DNA from 3 places in the Paenibacillus rhizoplanae genome. Region 1 is predicted to be linked to each of the others. Evidence: riboswitches for the same ligand, from Rfam matches in the RefSeq annotation. Region 1 holds a riboswitch; each other region holds the start of a gene.
The links. Region 1 has a riboswitch for cyclic di-GMP ahead of ACFSX3_RS27015 (PA14 domain-containing protein). Riboswitches for the same ligand answer to the same signal wherever they lie in the genome.
Positions count from the first base shown of each region.

Region 2: linked by a shared signal. The riboswitch ahead of ACFSX3_RS17480 (anti-repressor SinI family protein) and the one ahead of ACFSX3_RS27015 (PA14 domain-containing protein) in region 1 are both predicted to bind cyclic di-GMP.
Region 3: linked by a shared signal. The riboswitch ahead of ACFSX3_RS31975 (choice-of-anchor A family protein) and the one ahead of ACFSX3_RS27015 (PA14 domain-containing protein) in region 1 are both predicted to bind cyclic di-GMP.

Region 1 covers NZ_JBHUKY010000068.1:162,554-169,968, forward strand. Annotated here, with positions in the region: gene ACFSX3_RS27000 (glycosyltransferase) at 1-74, shown strand, start outside; gene ACFSX3_RS27005 (UDP-glucose dehydrogenase family protein) at 79-1,419, shown strand; gene ACFSX3_RS27010 (sugar phosphate nucleotidyltransferase) at 2,447-3,820, shown strand; cyclic di-GMP riboswitch class I at 3,958-4,038, shown strand; gene ACFSX3_RS27015 (PA14 domain-containing protein) at 4,053-6,368, shown strand; gene ACFSX3_RS27020 (glycosyl hydrolase) at 6,561-7,415, shown strand, end outside.
Region 2 covers NZ_JBHUKY010000030.1:49,013-56,427, reverse strand. Annotated here, with positions in the region: gene ACFSX3_RS17485 (2-oxoglutarate dehydrogenase E1 component) at 1-2,437, opposite strand, end outside; cyclic di-GMP riboswitch class I at 2,933-3,036, shown strand; gene ACFSX3_RS17480 (anti-repressor SinI family protein) at 3,071-3,214, shown strand; gene ACFSX3_RS17475 (helix-turn-helix domain-containing protein) at 3,360-3,692, opposite strand; gene ACFSX3_RS17470 (TasA family protein) at 3,952-4,542, opposite strand; gene ACFSX3_RS17465 (TasA family protein) at 4,582-5,178, opposite strand; gene sipW (signal peptidase I SipW) at 5,278-5,880, opposite strand; gene ACFSX3_RS17455 (hypothetical protein) at 5,882-7,207, opposite strand.
Region 3 covers NZ_JBHUKY010000104.1:305-7,719, forward strand. Annotated here, with positions in the region: gene ACFSX3_RS31955 (hypothetical protein) at 460-1,608, shown strand; gene ACFSX3_RS31960 (DUF2278 family protein) at 1,587-2,339, opposite strand; gene ACFSX3_RS31965 (ASCH domain-containing protein) at 2,437-2,859, shown strand; gene ACFSX3_RS31970 (hypothetical protein) at 3,223-3,588, opposite strand; cyclic di-GMP riboswitch class I at 4,345-4,437, shown strand; gene ACFSX3_RS31975 (choice-of-anchor A family protein) at 4,520-7,415, shown strand, end outside.

The DNA.
Region 1 (7,415 bases):
ATGAGCAGGCGTTTATGGTTCAGTTCAAGCAGTATGTGGAACAGGCCTACGTCAATTTCCTAAAAGGAGGATGAAACTATGAAACTCGCAGTAATTGGTACCGGCTATGTAGGACTTGTATCAGGCGTCTGCTTCACCTTGAACGGGAATCATGTCATCTGTGTGGATAAGGATGAGGAGAAAATCAATAAGCTGAACCGGATGGAATCCCCCATCTATGAGCCGGGCATTGAGGCCTTGATCGAAATGAATCTGCGCGAGGGCCGGCTAAGCTTCTCGTCCGATCTTCAGGAGTCGGTCCGCCGCTCCGATATCGTTATTCTTGCCGTAGGTACTCCTTCACTGCCGGGCGGCGAAGCCGATCTGAGATACATTGAAGGGGCAGCTACCGAGATTGCCCAGGCGATGGAGGGCTACAAGATTATCATGACCAAGTCGACGGTTCCCGTTGGCACCAATGAGCGAATCCGCAAGCTGATCGCCTCCCATACAAATCATCCCTTCGATATCGTCTCTGCCCCTGAATTCCTCCGTGAAGGCTCTGCGATCCGCGACACGCTTCATCCCGACCGAATTGTCATCGGACTCGATAATCCGGCGCTGGAGCCGACGATGCGTGAGCTTCATCAGGGATTTACGGACAACGTATTCGTTACAGATATCCGCAGCGCGGAGATGATCAAATATGCGTCTAACGCTTTTCTGGCTACGAAGATATCGTTCATTAACGAGATTGCCAACATTTGCGAAAAGGTAGGAGCTGATGTAACCGAGGTGGCAGAGGGGATGGGCATGGACCGGAGAATCGGATCTACCTTCCTGCAGGCCGGAATCGGCTATGGAGGCTCCTGTTTCCCGAAAGATACCAATGCGCTGATCCAGATCGCCGGCAATGTGGATTATGAGTTCAAGCTGCTCAAATCAGTCGTCGAGGTGAACAAAGGCCAGCGGTTCATGATCATCTCCAAGCTGCATGAATCTCTGGGCAGCCTGCGCGGCGCCGTAATCGGTATCTGGGGGCTTGCGTTCAAGCCTAATACCGATGATGTCCGCGAGGCACCGGCCCGCGAGATCGTCGAGGCGCTCGTCGCCGAGGGAGCAATTGTGAAGCTGTATGATCCTATTGCCGCGGACAACTTCCGTAAGGAATATGATCACCCGCAGCTCCGCTGGTGCGGACTGGCCGAAGAAGCCGCTGAAGGCAGCGACGCCGTCTGCCTGCTGACCGACTGGAGCCAGTTCAAGGAGATCAACCTGCACCAGCTGGCGGGAACCATGCGCCGCCAGGTGCTGATCGACGGCCGCAACGTCTATACCAAAGAGCAAATCGAAGGCACCGGCCTCGAGTACATCTCCGTCGGCCGCCCGCAGATGGGCGGGCTTAGCGGATTCTCCGCCAGCGTGGCTGGCGCGGTGTAGAGCGGCGATCCACTTGATGCGTTACGCCGAAAGTGGGCCGCACGGCGAATGAGTGGGATAAATCCCATTAAATGCGCCGAAAGCGGGCTGGACGGCGAATTGAGTGGGATAAATCCCATTAAATGCGCCGAAAGCGGGATGGATGGCGAAATGAGAGGGATAAATCCCATTAAATGCGCCGAAAGCGGGATGGATGGCGAAATGAGAGGGATAAATCCCATTAAATGCGCCGAAAGTGGGCTGCACGGTGAAATGAAGAGTATAAGTACCCTTGATTTATCGGATGATGGCCGAATGGAGCAAATGAGGAGCACAAATGCCCCTGATTTCTCAGATTCAGACTGAATGGAGCAAATGAGGAGCATTAGTGCACCTGATTTCTTGAGTGCGGGCCAAATGGAGCAACTGAGGAGCACAAGCAAGTGCCCAGTACTTAACTAACTAGCTTCTGCCGCCGCGAACTTGTGCGGCGAGCCCTTGGCACAAGAGTCTTGAATCCCGGTCTTGAATCCCGGTCTTGAATCCCGATCTTGAATCCCATTGTCTTGGATTCTATTGCCCATACTCTTGTTCTCTCCAGCCGCTAACTAAATCAGCGGCGACGCCTTGGAACAAGCGGCACTTAAGAGTCTTTGAGCCTTTGAATTTTTCTCCGCCGCAACAGTAGGCGGCAACCAGGGATTCAACTGCTGCCGCGCAAGCATAGCGGCCGCCCCGCTCCCCTTGCCGCTACCACAAGCGGCAATATCGGATCTTTAGCCGGGAGCTTCGCCTGCGGGCGAAGCGGATGTAAAAGCACAGCCTGTTATGAAATGGAGCGGAGAGGAATTTTGGAGCTGTAGGAGCGTTAGCGTCCGCCTTTGTCTCCGGATGTTATCTGCTGCAAGCAATATAATCAACAACATCTGGAGACAACAGCGGCCGTAAGCCCAAAATTCCTTGCAGCGACCCTCATAACAGGCGGGATTTTAACTCACAGCTCCGCAACAAGAAATACCCAATAACAATACGATATGGAGGGTTCACTATGAAACTAGTACTTCTATCAGGCGGCTCCGGCAAGCGGCTCTGGCCGTTGTCCAATGATTCACGCTCCAAGCAATTTCTGAAGGTACTGGAAAGCCCGGCAGGTGAACCGGAATCGATGGTACAACGGGTATGGAGACAGCTGGAGGAGAACGGCATGGCCGGGTCCTCTTATCTGGCGACCGGACGCAGCCAGGTGGAGATGATCCAGAGCCAGCTCGGCAGCGAAGTGCCGATCATCGTGGAGCCGGAGCGGCGGGATACCTTCCCGGCCATTGCGCTGACGGCGGCCTATCTGTATTCCATCGCGGGGGTGTCCCCAAGCGAGACCGTGGCGATTCTGCCGGTGGACCCATACGTGGAATCCTCCTTTTTCGAAACGGTGCTGCAGCTGGAGAACACCATGCTGGTGAGCGGGGCGAACCTGGCGCTGATGGGCGTAGTTCCCGAGCATGCTTCGGAGAAATACGGCTACATTATTCCAACCGGCGCAGATGCGGGGGCCAATGGTTACCTGCAGGTCAGCCACTTCCAGGAGAAGCCGGACCGTGTGCAGGCCGAGGAGCTGATCAGCCAGGGCGCGCTCTGGAACTGCGGAGTGTTCGCCTTCCGTCTGGGTTACCTGCTGGATATCCTGCAGCGCAAAGGGCTGCCGCTGAATTACGAAGAGCTGCAGAAGCAGTATAAGCTACTGTCCTCGATCAGTTTTGATTACGAAGTGGTGGAGAAAGAGGAGAACATCGTCGTACAGCCATACGCCGGATTCTGGAAGGACCTGGGTACCTGGAACACCCTGACCGAGGAAATGACCAGCAACCATGTCGGCAAAGGCTTTGTGACCGCTGACTCCGAGGGCACCTGCCTCATTAACGAGCTGGATATTCCGATTACGGTAATCGGGGCGAAGGATCTAATTATCGCCGCCAGCCCGGACGGCATTCTGGTGACGCACAAGACTGAGAGTCCGCGGATCAAGGAAGTGCTGAAGTCTTTTGAACAAAGACCGATGTACGAGGAGCGCCGCTGGGGTCACTACAAGGTGATTGACTATGTGAAATATGACGAGGGCAACGAGGTGCTGACCAAGCGGATTTTCATCAATGAAGGTAAAAATATCAGCTATCAGCTGCATCACAAACGCAGTGAAATCTGGACCTTCATCAGCGGAGAAGCCAGCATTGTCATCAATGAGAAGATGCATACGGTGAAGGCGGGAGATGTGGTGCGGATACCGGAAGGAACCAAGCATGCCATTCTTGCTCTTACCGATGTGGAGTTCATTGAGGTGCAGACGGGGTCGGAGCTCGTAGAGGAGGATAACATTCGTATTACTCTGGACTGGGAGGATATAGCTCTACATCAGTTCATTTCGTAGGTCTAACTTATCTATTTAACCAAATGTTACAATTTCAAATCAGGCATTAAGAACTATTTTTTGGGAAAATTTCGACATTACTATACATTAAATTTGCATAGAGACGATACTTAAGGTAAGAGGGATTGATCCTTCCAAAACGACAATGGCAAACCTAATCGAAAGATAGGGACGCAAAGCTATAGGGCCTTCGCAAGAGTGGCAGCCTGGCTACCGAAAGGAAGAGAATATTGTGAAAACTTACCGTAAGTCTCGTTTGTTCTGCGCTGTGTTGTCGCTGGCCGTGGTATTGTCTGCTGTACCCGTGGGACTGGGAATCGCCCCTTCCACCGTCAAGGCTGCCTCCTCGGAGGGAGGGCCAGTGAACCCTAATGCCTCCCCTGAGGCGGTCAAGCTGTTGAACAATCTGTATGATATCTCGGGAAATGGAATCATTACAGGCCAGCATGACTATTTCGAGAGTCCTGATGAGCTGAGCAACAAGCTGAAGGGAACAAGCGGACAATACGCAGCACTACATGGTTATGAGCTTGGAGCCATCGGTGGACAGAGTGAGAGCGGAGTAGCTGCACAACGCAAAAACATCGTCTGGAGTGCGACGAACTGGTCCAGAGCGGGCGGAATTGTCGCCATGACCTTCCACCAGAACCTGCCGGGCACCAAGCACGAATGGTCCAATGTGCAGAAGTCAATCACCCAAGCGCAATTCAACAAATACGTAACCCCCGGCACTACAGAGTATAATGCGCTGATTACCGATCTGGATAAAGTAGCTGTCTCTCTGAAAAGTCTGCGGGATGCTAAGGTTCCGATCCTGTGGAGACCTTACCATGAAATGAACGGCGGCTGGTTCTGGTGGGGGAAGAAAGATAATTTTACAGCCCTGTGGAATATTATGTATGACCGGTTCGTGAACGTTCATCAGTTAAATAATCTGATTTGGGTTTGGAACCCGAATGCGCCGAATGCCAACTCTGATCCCTATGCACGGACCTATCCGGGCGCGGACAGAGTGGATGTGCTGGCAGCAGATATATATAATAACGACTACTCGAATAAATATCATGATGATCTGACCAGCCTGGCTGGCGGCAAACCGATCGGCATCGGCGAGAACGGCGAAATGCCGAACATCTCGAAGCTGAAGCTGACCCAGCAGAATTATGTGTTCATGATGAACTGGGGCAAGATGCTCTATGAGAATAACAGCACGGCGACGATCAAGAATTTCATGAATGACAGCTACACACTAACCCGTGACCAATATAAGGCCTGGTCTGCTCCGGCGGCGGCTCCTAAGCCAACCGCAACGCCGACGCCTACAGCAACCCCAACACCGACGCCAACAGTAACGCCGACACCAACCGCAACACCAATGCCAATTCCGACACCAACTGTTGCGCCGATTCCGAAGCCGGTCCCAACCTCCGGTGAGACGGAGAATAAGCCTGCTCAGAATGGCTTGCTTGGAGAATACTTCAAGAACATGACGCTCTCGGGGACGCCGGTTATGGTACGTAATGACGACGTCATCAGCTTCAATTGGCGTCAGGGTACGCCTAATGCTGCACTCGGCATAGACTACTTCTCGATCCGCTGGAGCGGCCAGATTAAGCCGGCTTACAGTGAGACCTATCAGTTCTATACTACATCGGATGACGGTATCCGCTTATGGGTGAACGGCACAGCCGTCATTGACAGCTGGGTGAAGCAGAGTGGAACTGCCCGCACAGGTAGCATACCCTTGACTGCCGGGCAACTGTACGATATCAAGGTAGAGTATTACGAGAATGCAGGCGATGCGAATGTCCATCTGATGTGGCAGAGCCCCAGCCAGGTGAAGGGAACCGTACCAGCAAGTGCGCTTTTCTCAACAATTAACACATCCATACCTGCTCCGGCTGCAACAGCAGTACCGACTCCGGTACCAGCAGCGACAGCAGCGCAAGTTCCGACAGCAACGCCGGCACCAGTAACGACACCAATGCCAACACCAACACTGACGCCAGTACCGACACCAACGCCAACACCGGTGCCTACGCCAACAGCAGCCCCTGTTCCCGTCCCTTCCCCTACAGCAACGCCGATGGATCTGCCGGTAGAAGTCCCTGCTGCCAATGGACTGTACGCGGAATACTTCAATAACATGACGCTATCGGGCGAACCCGCTGTAGTGCGTACCGATGCTGTGCTTGATTTCAACTGGCGCCAAGGTTCGCCGGATGCCACCGTCGGCATAGACTTCTTCTCTGTCCGCTGGAGCGGGAAGATTAAGCCGCTGTACACGGAGACTTATCAGATCTATACCACTTCTGATGACGGTATCCGCGTACGGGTGAACGGGGAGCTTGTGATTGACAGCTGGGTGAAGCAGAGCGGCACCGAACGCATGGGCAGCATCAGCCTGACCGCAGGCGAGCTGTATGATATTCAGGTAGAGTATTATGAGAATCAAGGGGATGCAAAAGCGCGGCTGATGTGGCAGAGTCCGAGCCAGGCCAAAGGTACCGTTCCGGCAAGCGCGTTGTTCCTCCCGTCCGCTTCTTAAGCTCATAAGGTCCGCAGCTGTGTTCATTATTGGCGCTGTTACTGGTTAAGACGTTACAATTATAAATCCTGTAAGCCACTCTTAATGGCCCTGCTTACCAGCAGGGCTACTAAGCTATAGAAAGGCAGACAGTCCGGTAGGCGCAGCCTCCGGGGCCCTGCCGGAGAGTGTGGCTGGAGAAAGGAGATTACATTGAACACTTACCGTAAGTACAGGCTATATACTACTATTTTTCCTCTGATCCTTATCCTATCATTACTTCCATGGGGGGAAGGGCGCAGTCTGCCCGCAGCCGCCAAGGTTACGGCACCTGCCGCCCCCGCTTCCATCAACAAGCCCATTAATCCTTTGGCCTCCAAGGAGGCTTCCGCACTGTTAAGCTATCTCAGTGATCTCAGTGGCAAGGGGATGATATCCGGCCAGCATGATTACCTGGAGAGCCCCGATGAATTCAATAATAAGCTCCGCACAACAAGCGGCCGCTATGCCGTTCTGCATGGCTATGAGCTGGGAGCCATAGGCAACCAGTCCAAGGAGACCATCGCCAGGCAGCGTCAGGCTGTCGTGGACAGCGCCATCCGGTGGCATGAGGGCGGCGGAATTGTCGCCATGACCTTCCATCAGAATCTGCCGGGAACTGCGCCGGCATGGACCAATGTGCAGAAGCCGCTTAGCCAGAGTCAATTCAAGCTGTATGTCACTCCCGGAACTCCGCAGTACAAAGCCCTGGTTGCCGAGCTGGATGACGTATCCAAATATCTGGGCGAACTGCGCGATGCCGGAGTTCCGGTGTTATGGCGGCCCTATCATGAAATGAACGGCGGCTGGTTCTGGTGGGGGCAGAAGGATGACTTCGCCAGGCTCTGGGATCTTGTGTATGACCGCATGGTGAATACACATAAGCTGAACAATCTGCTGTGGGTGTGGAATCCGAATGCCCCCAACAAGTCGTCGGAGCCTTACTCTGCTTATTTTCCCGGCACTGCCAAGGTAGATATTCTGGCCGCCGACATTTATGATAATGATTTCAAGCAGTCTTATTATGAC
Region 2 (7,415 bases), on a different contig from region 1:
CGGGAAGAACCGGCTGGAAGATGCCCGAAGCGAGATCCGCTCCGGCTGAGGTGCTGCGCGTGTTACGGATCAGGCTCTTCGGCGCCATGATAACCAGCGGCCGGGCATCCGGTTGTCCGCAGAGCGCGGCCTGACGGCGGAGCAGATGGAAATACTGCGCAGCGCTGCTCAGGTTGGCCACAGTCCAGTTCTCCTCGGCGGAGAGCTGGAGGAACCGTTCCATTCTGCCGCTGGAGTGCTCCGGTCCTTGGCCTTCATAGCCGTGAGGCAGCAGGATTGTCAGGTTGCTGCGCTGTGTCCACTTGGCGCGTCCCGCAGAAATGAACTGGTCAATAATGACCTGAGCGGCATTGGCGAAGTCGCCGTATTGAGCCTCCCAGATGACGAAGGTCTCCGGTGCGAACACATTATAACCATATTCGAAGCCGAGGACAGAGGCCTCGGACAGCGGACTGTTGTAAACGCCGAATGAAGCGGCGGCATCACTCAGCTGATGCAGCGGAGCATAGAGTTCCCCGTTCTCGCTGTCATGCAGCACCAGATGACGGTGGGCGAAGGTGCCGCGCTGTGAATCCTGTCCGCTGAGGCGGATCGGCGTGCCATCCTTCAGGATGGTAGCGAAGGCAAGCGTCTCTGCCAGTGCCCAGTCCACCCGCTCTCCGTCATTCAGTGCATCCTTGCGGCGCTGCAATATCCGTTCCAGCTTCGGATAGACCTTGAAGCCGGCCGGTACGCGCAGCAGCTCGCGGTTAATCTCCTGCAGACCGGCCAGAGGGAAGGCAGTCGGACGCTGCTGGGGACTGTCGTTATCCAGCGCGACGGCGGTTTTGGACTCCGCATTCTTCTGCTTGCCTTCCTTCATCTGGTCGAAGGCCTGCTGAAGGACGCTCTCTGCCTCGGCAATCATATTCGTTACATCATCGGCTGTGATTACCTTCTCGCGCTCCAGGCGTTCTGCATAAGCGCGGTATACAGTAGGGTGGTTCCGCACCTTGCCGTATACAATCGGCTGTGTAGTCTCGGGATCATCCATTTCATTATGCCCGTGGCGGCGGTAGCCGATCAGATCAATCAGGAAGTCTTTCTTGAACATATGGCGGTAAGCGCTGGCCAGACGGACTGCGGCGATACAAGCTTCAGGGTCATCGGCATTGACATGCACGACCGGGATCTCATACCCTTTGGCCAAGTCGCTGGCATAATGGGTGGAGCGGGAATCCTCGCTCTCCGTGGTGAAGCCGATCCGGTTATTGACGATAATATGCACGGTACCGCCATTCTGATAACCCTGCAATTTGCCGATATTAAGCGTCTCAGCGACAATGCCCTCTCCAGGGAAGGCGGCATCGCCGTGCATCAGCACAGCCATGGCCTTGCTTGTATTCAGCTTAGGCATTCCCGGAGCGTTGCGCTCTTCCTGTGCGGCGCGTGTGAAGCCCTCGACTACAGGATTGACGAATTCAAGATGGCTCGGGTTATTGGCCAGCGTGATCCGGGTGCGTACGGTCTCGCCTTCGCGGACGGCACGGTCAGCCCCGAGATGGTACTTCACATCACCGCTCCAGCCGTAGGTCACGCCCATGGAGCCTTCCGAAGGGAACAGTTCTTTATTCGGCGAGTGATGGAACTCTGAGAAAATAATATCATAAGGCTTGCCCAGAATATGAGCCAGCACATTAAGTCTTCCGCGGTGGGCCATACCCATCAGGATATGCTCTGCGCCGTCATGCGCGGCAGCCCGCACAATCTCATCCAGCATCGGCACAAGGGCATCATTGCCCTCCAGGCTGAAGCGCTTTTGGCCGACGAAGGTCTTGTGCAGGAAGGTCTCGAAATGCTCCACCTGAATCAGCCGCTTCAGCAGCTCCTTGCGCTCCGTATTGTTAAGCGGGGCAGGGGAAGTCATCGATTCCGCCTGGCTGTTGAGCCAGCGCAGCTCGCGTTCATCATGTACATGCCCGAATTCATAGGCGATGGTCTGGGTATAGGCCTGGCGCATTCTGTGGACGGCATCCATCGCGGTATGCACATCCGCAGGGGCATTATCCCAGATCAGCGAAGCGGGCAGGGCATTAAGATCCTCGCGGGTAAGCTCGTAGGTCTCCAGCTCCAGCCATTTGGCCATCGGGTTCGTGCTGCGCTCCAGCGGGTCAATGTCTGCGGCCATATGGCCATATATACGAATATTGGCGATCAGCTTCGAGGCCTTGACAGCCTTCTTGAGCCACTGCGCATCTGCGGATACGGCAGGCCTTGGAGCCCTCTCGGCATCGGGTGCCAGTGGAGGGGGACCGGATACGGTGAAGAGATCGCGGTAATGTTGTTCAACAGAAGAGGGGTCTTTGACAAATTGCTCATATCTTTCTTGGATGTAGCCCAGGTTGGGGCCGTAGTATTTGCTCCATACTGTGTCGTTATAGGGCTCTTTGACTGCCATGAATAGGTCCTCCTAACGGATAAACTCCACGCGAGGCATCCAGTGTGCCACTTGGCGGAGCTGCAAATGTTTGCGGTTTCATTCTCATCCTATTGTGCTACTTTCCGGCGGGGTAATCAATTCATACTTTCGGTCAATCCGTTCGCAATTTGGCATGATTCATTACAGTATTCATACGGAACTATCATAAATAGAAAAAACTCACATAACTCTCCGTTATATAAACAAATGGGTAATTGTCTCTATACGATGGTGCGTGCAGCGGTAAGTCGGGGCGGTTAGAGTTCCCTTTAGTATATTTAAACTATTACATAGGGTTTGAACTTGGAACTGGAAATATTTATATAACCTGCTGGCAATTTCAGCTAAGTTTCCTCACATTTTAACATAAAAAAATTCCAGAAAACGACACACTAATCGCGTATGATCTTGTATAATGTTATTGCGGAGAACGGTTTCATCGATTCTTGCCAGATCCTTTCATGATGGAAAGGGTCCAGTAAAAGGTAAACCTGCCGAAAGACAGGGGCACAAAGTCTCGGATCTAAAGTAGAAATACTACAAAGTAGCAATACTACTATGATGGCCGGACTGCCTGGGGACGCGAAAATTCTAGGAGGAGATTTCTTGGATATGTCCAACCAGGGGAATGACGAGCTGCAGGCAGTTGATCTGGATTTGGAATGGGTAGACTTGCTGATGTCTGCCAAGCAGGCGGGGATCGCGGCGGAGGATATCCGCCGGTTTCTAAGCGAAAAGGCACTCCAGGCGATGTAAGGGCGGTCATCATTGTTCGGATACATACAGAAAAGGCACAGCGGCCGGTACGCTGTGCCTTTTCTGTATGCCTTTGAAAGGATGCCTTCGCCGAAGGTGGCCTCCCTGCCAAGTGAAGTCTTCCCGGCGGCATACAATACTACGTCTAGTTGTCCTTTTGATCCATGCGCCATTTCTGGTAATCGAGGAACTCCTTGAATTCCCGTTTGCTTATACCGGAGGCCATGGCCTCCTGAACCAGCCGGAACCATTCCCCGTCCAGAGCCTGTTCTTCCGTCTCTGCCAGCCCGCCATACAGCAGTGCATGAATGGATACCTGAAGCGCGTCAGCGATTTTTTCGATGAATTGAATGGAGGGGTTGGATTGAATGTTCCGTTCCACATTACTGAGGTATGATTTCGCCACATCAGCCTTATCCGCAAGCTCGGATAACGAATAGCCCTTCTCCAGCCGGAGTTTGTGGATGCGGCTTCCCATAGTATCTGACACGATTACAACGCCCTCCGTACTTTTTGGTAAAAGATAAGAATTTATAGGCTTCGCGCTATACATTCTCCTTATCTTTCTCGCTGAAACGGCACCGCCCGTTAAAGGGACAGCAAAGCCGTTTCCATTTGTAAGTATAACAAAAATCCGCAAATCGGACAAAATTCATTGAACCCGGCAGCCGGGAGAAAAGGAAAAGGCACACCCGGCCCGGTTGGGGAAGGATGTGCCGTCTTCATGGATTGCTGACCTACTTGGCTTCTCCCAGTCCTTGAAGTGCATCGAAGGTCCAGTTCAGAGCTAAGCCGTCACCCTGAAAAATGTTCTGATCGAGCGTGTTGTCTACGAATTCGAAAGCGATCTTGAAGGTCTTGGACCCGGCGGCGGCAATCCCTCCTGGCAGTACGCCTGCTGCTACGAGATCGTAGCTGGGGGTATTCTTCAGATCCTTCAGGGAGATCTCGGACAGCACATGACCGCTTAGTGAACCGCCGGTGTACGTACTATCTAGGAGCTTGACCTTGAAGTGGTCTCCGAGATCCTGGCCCGCGTTATCGCCCATGGCATCGGTCACGGTGTAAGTGGTGGCAAGCTTGAGGAGCTTGATATCCAGTGTGCCGTCATTGGACAAGGTGAAGGTGCGGACGGTGTAGTCTCCCGGCTTCAGATTCGTCAGCGCTACCGGAGTATTGAAGGAAGAGCCGAGCTTCAGCGTACCTGCGGCGAAGGTTGCCGTGCTGGTGGCTGTGGAGCTGAAGTAAGCGAAGGTGCCCCCGCCGATTAAAGACAAACCTAGTGCTGCCGATGCTACGCCAAGACCCAATGTTTTTTTGATACCCATGATTTATTTCCTCCTCGAATGGTTTGATTTGTTGTGGAATTATTTGAGACTGCCTTTTTCCTGGTTGGCTTCGAAATTCAGCGTCAGTGCAAGCGTATCGCCCTGATAATAGTTCTGCGGCTGGAGGGTCTCCTTGAAGGCAAACTGGATGGTCAGGTTATCCGAGGTACCGGCTTTAATGCCGGACTTCTCTCCGCCTAAGATCGCTCCGACAATTCCCCGGGCCACCAGATCGGGACTCTCCTGCTCCAGATCGGCCAGCGAGATGACCAGGAGCGGCGATTCTTTCTTATCCTTGTTCACGAGGAAGGTCACAATAATATCATCCTTGAAATTGTGGGAGCCGTTGTCTCCCTGAGCGTCTGTAATGGCGGATGAGGTGCGCAGTACCACTTTGGGAATATTGAGTGTCCCGTCATTTTTGAGTTTGAAGTCCCGTAAGACGGTATCACCCGGCTTGAGGTTGCTGAGATTAACAATGACGGAGGGATCAGATTGAAGTGATAAGGTTCCGTTGTTAAAAGAAGCTGAGGAAGTAGAAGTGCTGCTGAAGTAAGCGAAGGTGCCTCCGCCGACCAGGGTCAAGCCTAATGCTGCCGATACAACGCCGAGACCTAATGTTTTTTTGACGTTCATTTGTTCATCCCTCTCTTATGAGTCTGCTTTGTGCATAGCCGGTGCTTCCGGCAAGCTGTATTGTGGCTCCACGTTTCGTAAACGGGAGAGGACAATCGATCATTGTATGAGGTCAGTCAAAGTATCCGGCCCGCCGCCGCTGGTTGCGGAAGACGAGACGTTCTTCTTTTCCAGTGCCGCAACGGCCTTCCATGAAGAATACAGCGCGTAGAGGAGCAGAAGCAGTCCGGGAATAATCATCAGCACTACGCTTCCGGCTTTGGAGACTGCGAAGCTCATGGCATAGCCCACATAGGGGACGGTTACGCCGGTATACTCACCTACCACATTCGTGGAGCTGACGGCGGCGGTGTCGGCTGAATCATTATTGTCGCCCTTGGTAGTGTAGCTGGCTTCCCCCAGAGCACTGTTCAGCTCGGCAGCGACCACGCGGTGGGTGATCAGAATGTTATCGGGATTCAAAAAAGTGATCACATCGCCCTTCTGGAACCGGCTCATGTCCCCGCCCGGCTTAATGCCCACAATGGAACCGGTCTGAATGCCGGGCTCCATGGAGCCGGATAATACCGTCTTGATCTGGTAGCCGAAGAAGGTGGGCTCGCCGCCGGAGGCTTTGGAGATGACAACGGCTGTGATTAGCACCAGGAACACTATAAGAATCAGAGTGGAAATTATCGTATTGACTATTTTTCGGATGCGCATCTTATTCGCCGCCTTTGCTGGGTTCAGATTGTGGAGCCGGTGTAGCTGTAGGAGCAGGCTGCCCGCCGTCTATCACAGTGCCCGGAATTGGAATTTCGCTGCCGGGTTCATAATCTGGAGTCGCTTCCGGTAAAAGAATCTCAGGCGCCGGAGTGGCAGCCGGAGCAATAACCTCTGCTGCTGCTGAAGCTGTGGGGACTGGATTGTCCTGTACAGGAGCTGTGGGAGCGGGCTGCTCTCCCGGCTGGCTTTTGTCAGGAAGACTGGTTGCGGCCGGTTGGTTCTGGGCTTGTTCATGCTCCAGCTTCAGCTTCAGCGCTTCGTCAGCAGCCTTCTGCTTCTCTAAGGCGAGCCGTTCGGCTTCCTCCGCTCTGGATTTATCGGCCTTTTCAAGCGCCAGGCGTTCCTCTTCCTCTTGCTGTGCCTTTGCTTTGTCCTCAAGGGCCGTCTTGGCTTCAGCGATCTCTGCCAGCCGTTCCTGCAAGGTGTGGATGGTGGAGGACAGGGTATCTTTGGACGCCGTTAATTCGCTATTCATCTGCTCATACGTGTTCAGCAGCGCGGGGGATACCTGCGAATCTGCCTGATAGGCGCTGGTTACGAACGAGAGGATAGGCTCCTCAGCAGGGAAGCTGTAGTCATCCTCCCGGAGCAAGACACGGTCCGGATTGCCGGTGGGCAATGATCCGCCGATATCATGGATCGTGCCAAGGTAATGCATAATTCCGCTTAACGTCTCTGCCAGCGATTCCGATAGAATCCCGCTTTGATGAAGACTCTCCTGAAGCTGGTCGAAGAACTGTGCGTCACGGATTTCCAGACAGTTAGGGTCGAGATTCACCATATATCCTCCGAGCTTGTGCAGAATGGCCGCTGCATGGCCAATTTCCTGCAAAATTTGTTGCCAGACCATCCCATTGAAGCTCAGTTGCTTCTCCAATAGGTCGATCTCGCTGCCAGCTTGAGTGAGCTCAGCCGAGAGTTCGCCAGCCGCCTGATCCAGCTCCGTAAGCGATAGCTCTCCGGTAGCGACAGAAGTGTTGTACACTCCACTGATGCTATGGCTGCCAAGGGAAGATTTCAGCTCCATGAGGGTGCTTAGGTGCCCGCTGAATTCCGATAGCAGCTGTTCAATCTGACCCGGGAATACCGAGCACAGTCCGATGGAGCTGATCTGTTCCTGGGAGGTTTTGAACTCTCCATAGGTACTGCCGATCTGGCCCGAGGTGTACATCAGAAGCACGGATACCGCCATACCTGATTGCAGAATCCGCAGGCCGAGATTCCTGGCTTTTCGTTTGCGCCGCTTGGCAGATCTGGGGTACATAGCTAAGCCCCCTCTCAACTTGCTAATGAGTTATTCGTTATATTCGTTCTTTATAAAGAACGTTCTCGTAAGCAAATCATACACTGCGCCGCTTGGAAAAGAAAAATGTTAATTTCAGCGAAATGTTCGCAATAAAGTACGAATTGAGTGGGATATCTCGCTGTAACTGCGGTTATCGCTGTTTTTCACAAATGTTCTTTATAGAGAA
Region 3 (7,415 bases), on a different contig from region 1:
CTCCGATAAGTGAATACGGTTGTATAACGTAAATATTACGATTAAAATACCCCAAGGCCCCTAGCTCCAGGCCTCTATTCTGCTGTATATAAAATCCGCGCAGCATTTTTAACTCGGGGAGCCAATATATGTAAATATTACGAAGTAGCTACTTTTAATCACGCTTAGTCTGCGCTATAATAGAGGCTACGTAGGGCTTCGTAGAGAACGTAGGTCATCGTATGAATGTCCGTTATAGGCTGCGTAAGGCATCCGAAGTTATAACGTGGAATTAACGCACTCGTAATGCGTAGGCCGGGGGTTCAATTCCCTTCACCAGCATCCTTACAAAGTCGATAGTGGCGCAGGTTCCGGTTTTTTTGGAACTGCGCCTTTTTTCTATGCAAGTATCAACTTCTACCATCCAAATATAGTATAGTGTTAAGCATATGGTTGGATGCTAGGAGGCAAGGACATTATATGGGAAACCGGACATTCCTGAGTGTTACCAGTGCCGATACAGATTTAATTGATTATGAGAATACAGCTTTCGAGACGAATAATTTTCTCGCTCCAGTATGGTTTTGTCTGGTTAGCCAAGACCAGTTCCAGCGCTATAGCAGGCAGCTTATGCAAGCTTGGAGCAAGATTCAACCTCATATGGACCAACCGGATGTGGAGGATTTGCCTGAGTGGGAGCATTTCTCCGGGGCCTTCCAATGGCAGATTCCATGGGCGGATACTGCAGAGCAATTGCGCCTGAGTTTACCCGGCACGCTGGCCCGTTTCCCAGCGATTTCCACTCCTGTACATGAGTGGCTGGAGACCTTATCGACCCATGTACAGCGTTATTCTGCTGCCGTTATTCATCTGGAGCTTTCGCAATATTTCTCGTTCACTGGCGATCCCGCCCTATATCTGAGAGACATTCAGGAGTACGTTACCCTCTGGCAGTCGCCGCATCCCTCGCAGGAGAAGGTCTGGCAGGGAGCAGCCGATAACTTTTATATGCTGAATGGGGAGCATTTGCCATGGAGAGAACCTACGGCAGCTCAACCGGAGCAAGCTTCGGATATTCAGCCAGCACAGTCCATTCCTCCAGCATCCGGGAAGCGCCAGTCCAAATGGCGGGAGGAGCTCAACATCTGGTTGCTTGTGATTCTATCCGCAGCCCTCTTTTTTGCCGTCTATGTCACGACCTCCAGTGGTTGGTTGGCGGTGCTCTGCTTCTTCATTCCCTCTCTTTGTATCGTTTTGTGGAATATAATTATCGGTCGTAAACAAACCTCCCGCCATCAGCTGGAAGCGGCTAGGACCTCGAAGAGGAACAGTCTCCCCTCTTATCCTGTGCTAAGGATTGAGTATTTCGACGGGCGTTCACCTATTGGGGTGGATGGCATGGAAATTGGTCCTTCGGAGGATAAAGCGTTACCGGATCTTATCCCCTGGCTGCAAATCCTGCAAGCAAAGGTGCTTTCATCTCATGAGGTCGAGCTCATCGTTTCTGCTAACCCTTCACCAGTCTCTACCTTACAACTTCATTTGAAGATGGATGAACAGCTGGATGCCAAGGATATCGTATCAGCGGTTAATGCGATGGTGCTGGCTCATGACAAAGCATTGGTATGATTACATTCACTAACCGGCTTGGTGGCATCGCCCTGGTCGTTGGTACACCAGGATTGGGACTGGAAGGCCAGGAAGATAGCCACCCACCTGTGTTCATTCTCGAAATGTATAAGGACTCCGCCGTCTTGCCATGTGCCATTTTCACTGGCGTACCCGCCCGCATTGCCTTGGTTCATATGAATATTATGAACGCCGCGTCCGGGGGTGAAGCCGAAATACTTATCGGGCTTGTCCTCTTCCGGTCCCCAAGGCTCGCCGAATACGTACAGGGTTGCATCCTGTTCCTGTGCCTCCTTGAGATAAGAGGTGATTTTATCATACAGATTGTTGTGGGGATCGCTGTCTTCAGCTTCATTCCGGTTCGTATTAGGCAGAGCTACCATCTTACTGGGAATCACCAGGTTTCCTCTGATATAATCAAGGGCAAGGCTCCGGTTATGCCCGGTGATCTTCGTGAAGCCGGATTCAAGCGTGAGCCAACGGTCCGTTTCTTCCGCTTTGAAATCTTCGCCCACATAATAAAGCACCTGATTTGCAGTGTCCTCCGGTAAATGTTCCGCTTTAGCGCTTGATCTGATATTGATAGCCGCCCTGTACTTTTTATTAATATTACCTTCAACCTCAACCAGTACCTGGACATGATTATTTTTGACACCTAGCTTATATATGGTATCCTCATTGGATAATTTGCATTTTAATACCCCGTACCCTTGATCTAATCCGTTACCCATAGTTCGTCAGTCCCCCTTCTTAGCTATTATTGTTTCCCATAGAAGGCCATAGTAATTCTGAGTAAAAAGGTGTTCATCAGAGGAGGCAAGCTACATTATGAAATGCCTGACCATTCGCCAGCCGTGGGCCACGTTAATTGCGCTGGGAGAAAAACAAATCGAAACCAGGACCTGGCGGACCGCCCACCGGGGGGAGTTAGCCATCCATGCCGGGATGCAGGTGAATAGGGCGATCTGCCGGACGGAGCCGTATCAGTCGTTGCTTGCCCGTCATGGCTACACTGCAGACAATCTGCCAACGGGCAAGATCATTGCAGTCAGCCGCATTGCGGATTGCTGTGAGGTGACGCCGGAGCTGGTGCAGCAGGGCTGGCCGGGTGGCAATGAATATGTATTCGGCAATTATGCCGAGGGAAGGTATGCCTGGAAGCTGGAAGAGGTTGTTCCGCTGGTACATCCTATATCTGCTAAGGGACGCCTGGGGTTCTGGGAATATCCTGTGCTGGAAGAGGAATTGTGAATTTCCTGACGGCAATGTGAAGAAAAATTGCTCCAGATTGGCTGCCAGCTGGTATAATTGGGATATTCGGCGGGAAATCTTCCTATATATAAGGATAGTTGTGCTCTGAGGCGGTCTACCGCTGGAGAGGGGCAGGAATGCCGGGAAGGAGCGTATGCATAATAGATGGGAAGCCTTCTAATTGCATGGCTTTGTATGCTTTGTTTGTTTCTTGCGTTCAGGGATCAGGTAAGCCGGAGAATCCTGTACCCGGTAGCTGTAGTGGTTATATGCGGCACGTTGGGGTATTGGACGTTATTAATGTAGCCGCATCCGGGCGATCATTTGATGTAGAAGTCTGCCGCTTGCGGCAGGCTTCTTTTGTTAGCGCTGCTTCATCTTCTCCATACCCAGATATCTGCGCATATGCAGAGTGGCCTGGGCGGCAATCACATCATCCAGCAGCAGCATCCGCTCGTGATAACCCCTACAGATGAATTTGGCTTCAACGCCTGCCTCCAGCCGCTGCTGTTCATAGACCTTCAGACCACGGGCGCGCATCCCGGCACGGACCTCCCGCAGATCGGCAGAAGCGGCATGGACGGCCGTCTGGATCACCTCCAGATAAGGCGCAGGCGTGCGCAGCTCTGAGGATATAGCAGAAGCATCGCGCTCGAAGGCGGATAGAATAAGCGGCAGCAAAATATAGGATTTGACCAGCAGGTTGTCCTGGCTCTCTGCTCTTTGCATCCTTCTCAACCCCTCGAAGAGAACGTATATTCGCATTGTAACTCATCCTTCAAAAAATAATCAATGGGTTTTATAAACTAATCCTAATAATGTGACATTTTTCACAATAAAATAGAATGAATTATTTTATATTAAAATTGAAATATTAAAGATAGAGGATTAAAAAATTTCAGCTCAAAGGAGAATGGCAATGAGTCATGAAGGAAGTCTCCGCCGTGGTTTAGTATTCGGGATCATTCTAAGTGTTCCGCTCTGGGTATCGATGATTGGCTGGGTTCAGCTGTTCGGGTCTGCCTAGGCGACATTTTTATTCAAAATATATGAATTCTATTTGCAGGTGTCGTCCCTATGGGCGGCACTTTTTTTATGAGCTGAGATGCTCATAAATAGGTAAAATTGCATTGAACAGGAGCAGATGATGAGTAGAGGTGGGCTGAGGGCGATAAAATAGGACGAATGTATCAAATTTTAATGATATAAATTGATAGTATTATAGAAAAGAGAGACAAACGGCTACAGCCAATCCTCTGATTTCTCGACTTTTTTCGTCACTAGATAAAAAAGGGACTGTCCCTTAACCCTTACGGTACAAGGGATCAATGAGGAACCATCGTAAAAAATAATTTCAAAAAATATACTGGGAGTGGATTGACAATAGGGTGTGAGAGCGGATAAACTGAAATTAGTACAAAAGTAACAAATGTCATAGACTCAACAATGAATTTACATAAGCAAATTATAATTTCATATCGAAATCATGTACAAACGCAAACCGTATCGAAAGAACGGGACGCAAAGTCAGGAATCTACTGTCTCAAAAGTTGAGGCTAGGGTCGTCCGGCCGCCGTGAAGCTAACCCTTCTTGGCGGTCTTTTTTGTTGTTATAGTCTCGTGACAGATTCATAGAATAGTAACTAGGAGGTGTGGACTATTGAAGAAAAGAGTGCGTAAAACAGCCGCCATCATTATGGCGGGCCTATTGACCTTATCCAGTGCCTTTACGTGGGGGACGGATGTTAGAGCAGCTTCAGGGGTACCGTATACGCCAACACCGGTTTTGGGTGTCGCAGGGAATTTTAATGCTTTTATCCTCGGGGATTTTAAACAAGCCAATGATCAGATTGAGGGCCGCCTGGCAGCGGCAGGGGACATTACCCTCTCCGGAGGTTACGGAGTAGCCAGAGCATACAGGGATGTTGCTCCGACGGATGTACTTGTGGCCGGTAAGAATTTTGTACATTCAGGTAGTGGAGAGATCTATGGGAATGTGGTATTTGGGGATAGCTTTACAGCCAATGAGCCTGGTGTCAACATCAAGGGCGGGAAGAAAAATGCCAGCCCGATTGATTTTGCAGCCGAGCAGCGGATGCTGATCTCCCGATCCACAGAGTATGGGGCTTTGGCCGACACGAATGAGATTGGCGATAATCATTATGGACAGCTCAAGATAAGTGCACCGGATCGTTTCAATGTAGTTCATTTGGATGCTTCGACACTGGCGAAGACCAACTATATCGAATTCAACATTGCCCAGAACGCTACGCTGATTATTAATATAAGCGGGTCTACAGTCAATGTGCCGAGCTTTTCAATGAGTAACGGCAGAGCCAGTCAAGTATTGTTCAACTTTTACGAAGCCTCTGAGGTGAATATCGAATATACCTCATTCTTCGGGACGATCCTCGCACCTAGAGCGGATGTTCATTATGCCGGAGCAGAGCTGTACGGAACCCTGATTGCAAAATCTTTTAGCGGCGGGGTAGAGATGCACCTGGGATTGTACGAAGGAGAGGGGCCGCCGCCGAGTCCGACGCCGACCGCAACGCCGACACCTAGTCCATCACCGACACCAACGGCTACACCAACGCCAACCGTGAAGCCAACGCCAACGGTAACACCAACACCTACAGTGAAGCCAACGCCGACGGTGACACCAACACCAACCGTGAAGCCAACACCGACGGTAAAGCCTACACCTACAGTGAAACCTACACCAACAGTAAAACCTAGCCCGACACCTGTGTGCACTCCAACTCCAAAGCCAACACCAACAGTCAAGCCGACGCCAACACCGACCGTGAAGCCGACACCGACACCGACTGTGAAGCCGACGCCAACACCAACCGTGAAGCCGACGCCGACGCCGACCGTGAAGCCGACGCCAACACCAACCGTGAAGCCGACGCCGACCGTGAAGCCAACACCAACGCCGACCGTGAAGCCGACGCCGACGCCGACCGTGAAGCCGACGCCAACACCAACCGTGAAGCCGACACCAACGCCAACTGTGAAGCCGACGCCAACACCGACCGTGAAGCCGACACCAACGCCAACTGTGAAGCCGACGCCAACGCCAACTGTGAAGCCGACACCAACGCCAACCGTGAAGCCGACGCCGACGCCGACCGTGAAGCCAACACCAACGCCGACCGTGAAGCCGACGCCGACACCGACCGTGAAGCCGACGCCAACACCAACCGTGAAGCCGACGCCAACACCAACGGCAGTACCGACACCGACGCCGACAGCAGTGCCAACACCAACGCCAACAGCGGTACCGACACCAACGCCAACAGCGGTACCGACACCAACGCCGACAGCAGAACCGACACCAACGCCAACGGCGGTACCGACACCAACGCCGACACCAACACCAACGGCAGAGCCGACGCCAACGCCGACGGCGGTACCGACACCAACACCAACGGCAGAGCCGACGCCAACGCCGACGGTAGAACCAACGCCGACACCAACAGCAGTGCCAACACCAACGCCAACAGCAGTACCGACACCAACACCAACGGCAGAGCCGACACCAACACCAACGGCAGAGCCGACGCCAACGCCGACGGTAGAACCAACGCCGACACCAACAGCAGTACCGACACCAACACCAACGGCAGAGCCGACACCAACACCAACGGCAGAGCCGACACCAACGCCAACGGCAGTACCGACACCAACGCCGACGGTAGAACCAACGCCGACACCGACACCAGAGTCAACACCGACGCCAACGGTAGAGCCGACACCAACGCCGGCACCGACACCAACACCGACGGTAGAACCAACACCGACACCAACACCGACGGTAGAACCGACACCAACACCGACGGTAGAACCGACACCGACACCAACACCTACGGTAGAACCAACACCAACGCCGACACCGACACCAACGCCGACGCCGACACCAACGCCGACGCCGACACCAACGCCGACACCAACGCCGACGCCGACACCAACGCCGACACCAACGCCGACACCAACGCCGACACCAACGCCGACGCCGACACCAACGCCTACGCCGACACCAACGCCGACGCCGACACCAACGCCGACACCAACGCCGACGCCGACACCAACGCCGACGCCGACACCAACGCCGACGCCGCCGCCGACACCAACGCCAACACCAGATCCAACACCAGTAACAACGCCAGCGCCAATATCGCCGCCGTTCAGTTTCCCTCCAGTGCCTACGCCGACTCCGATTATCGGATTTATCGTGAGCAATGATGTGGCTGTGAATGATGATCCGCTGCCGCTTGGACCTGTAGCAACTCCAATAGCTACAACAGTACCGGCACCAACGCCGACACCGGCTGTTGCGGTTGCGCCAATAGCAGCAACACCGGAGTCAACGCCGTCAGCGGAACCGGCACCCGATGTAGTCATTATTGATGATGAAGTTCCTCTAGGCGGTGTGCCTGTGGAAGGGACTCTGCCGAAGACGGGCGAATCTAGTCCTGCACCTTATTATTTTGCCGGTTTGGCACTAGCGGGTCTGGGCTTGATTCTTAGAAGAACAACCAGAAACAGCAAAC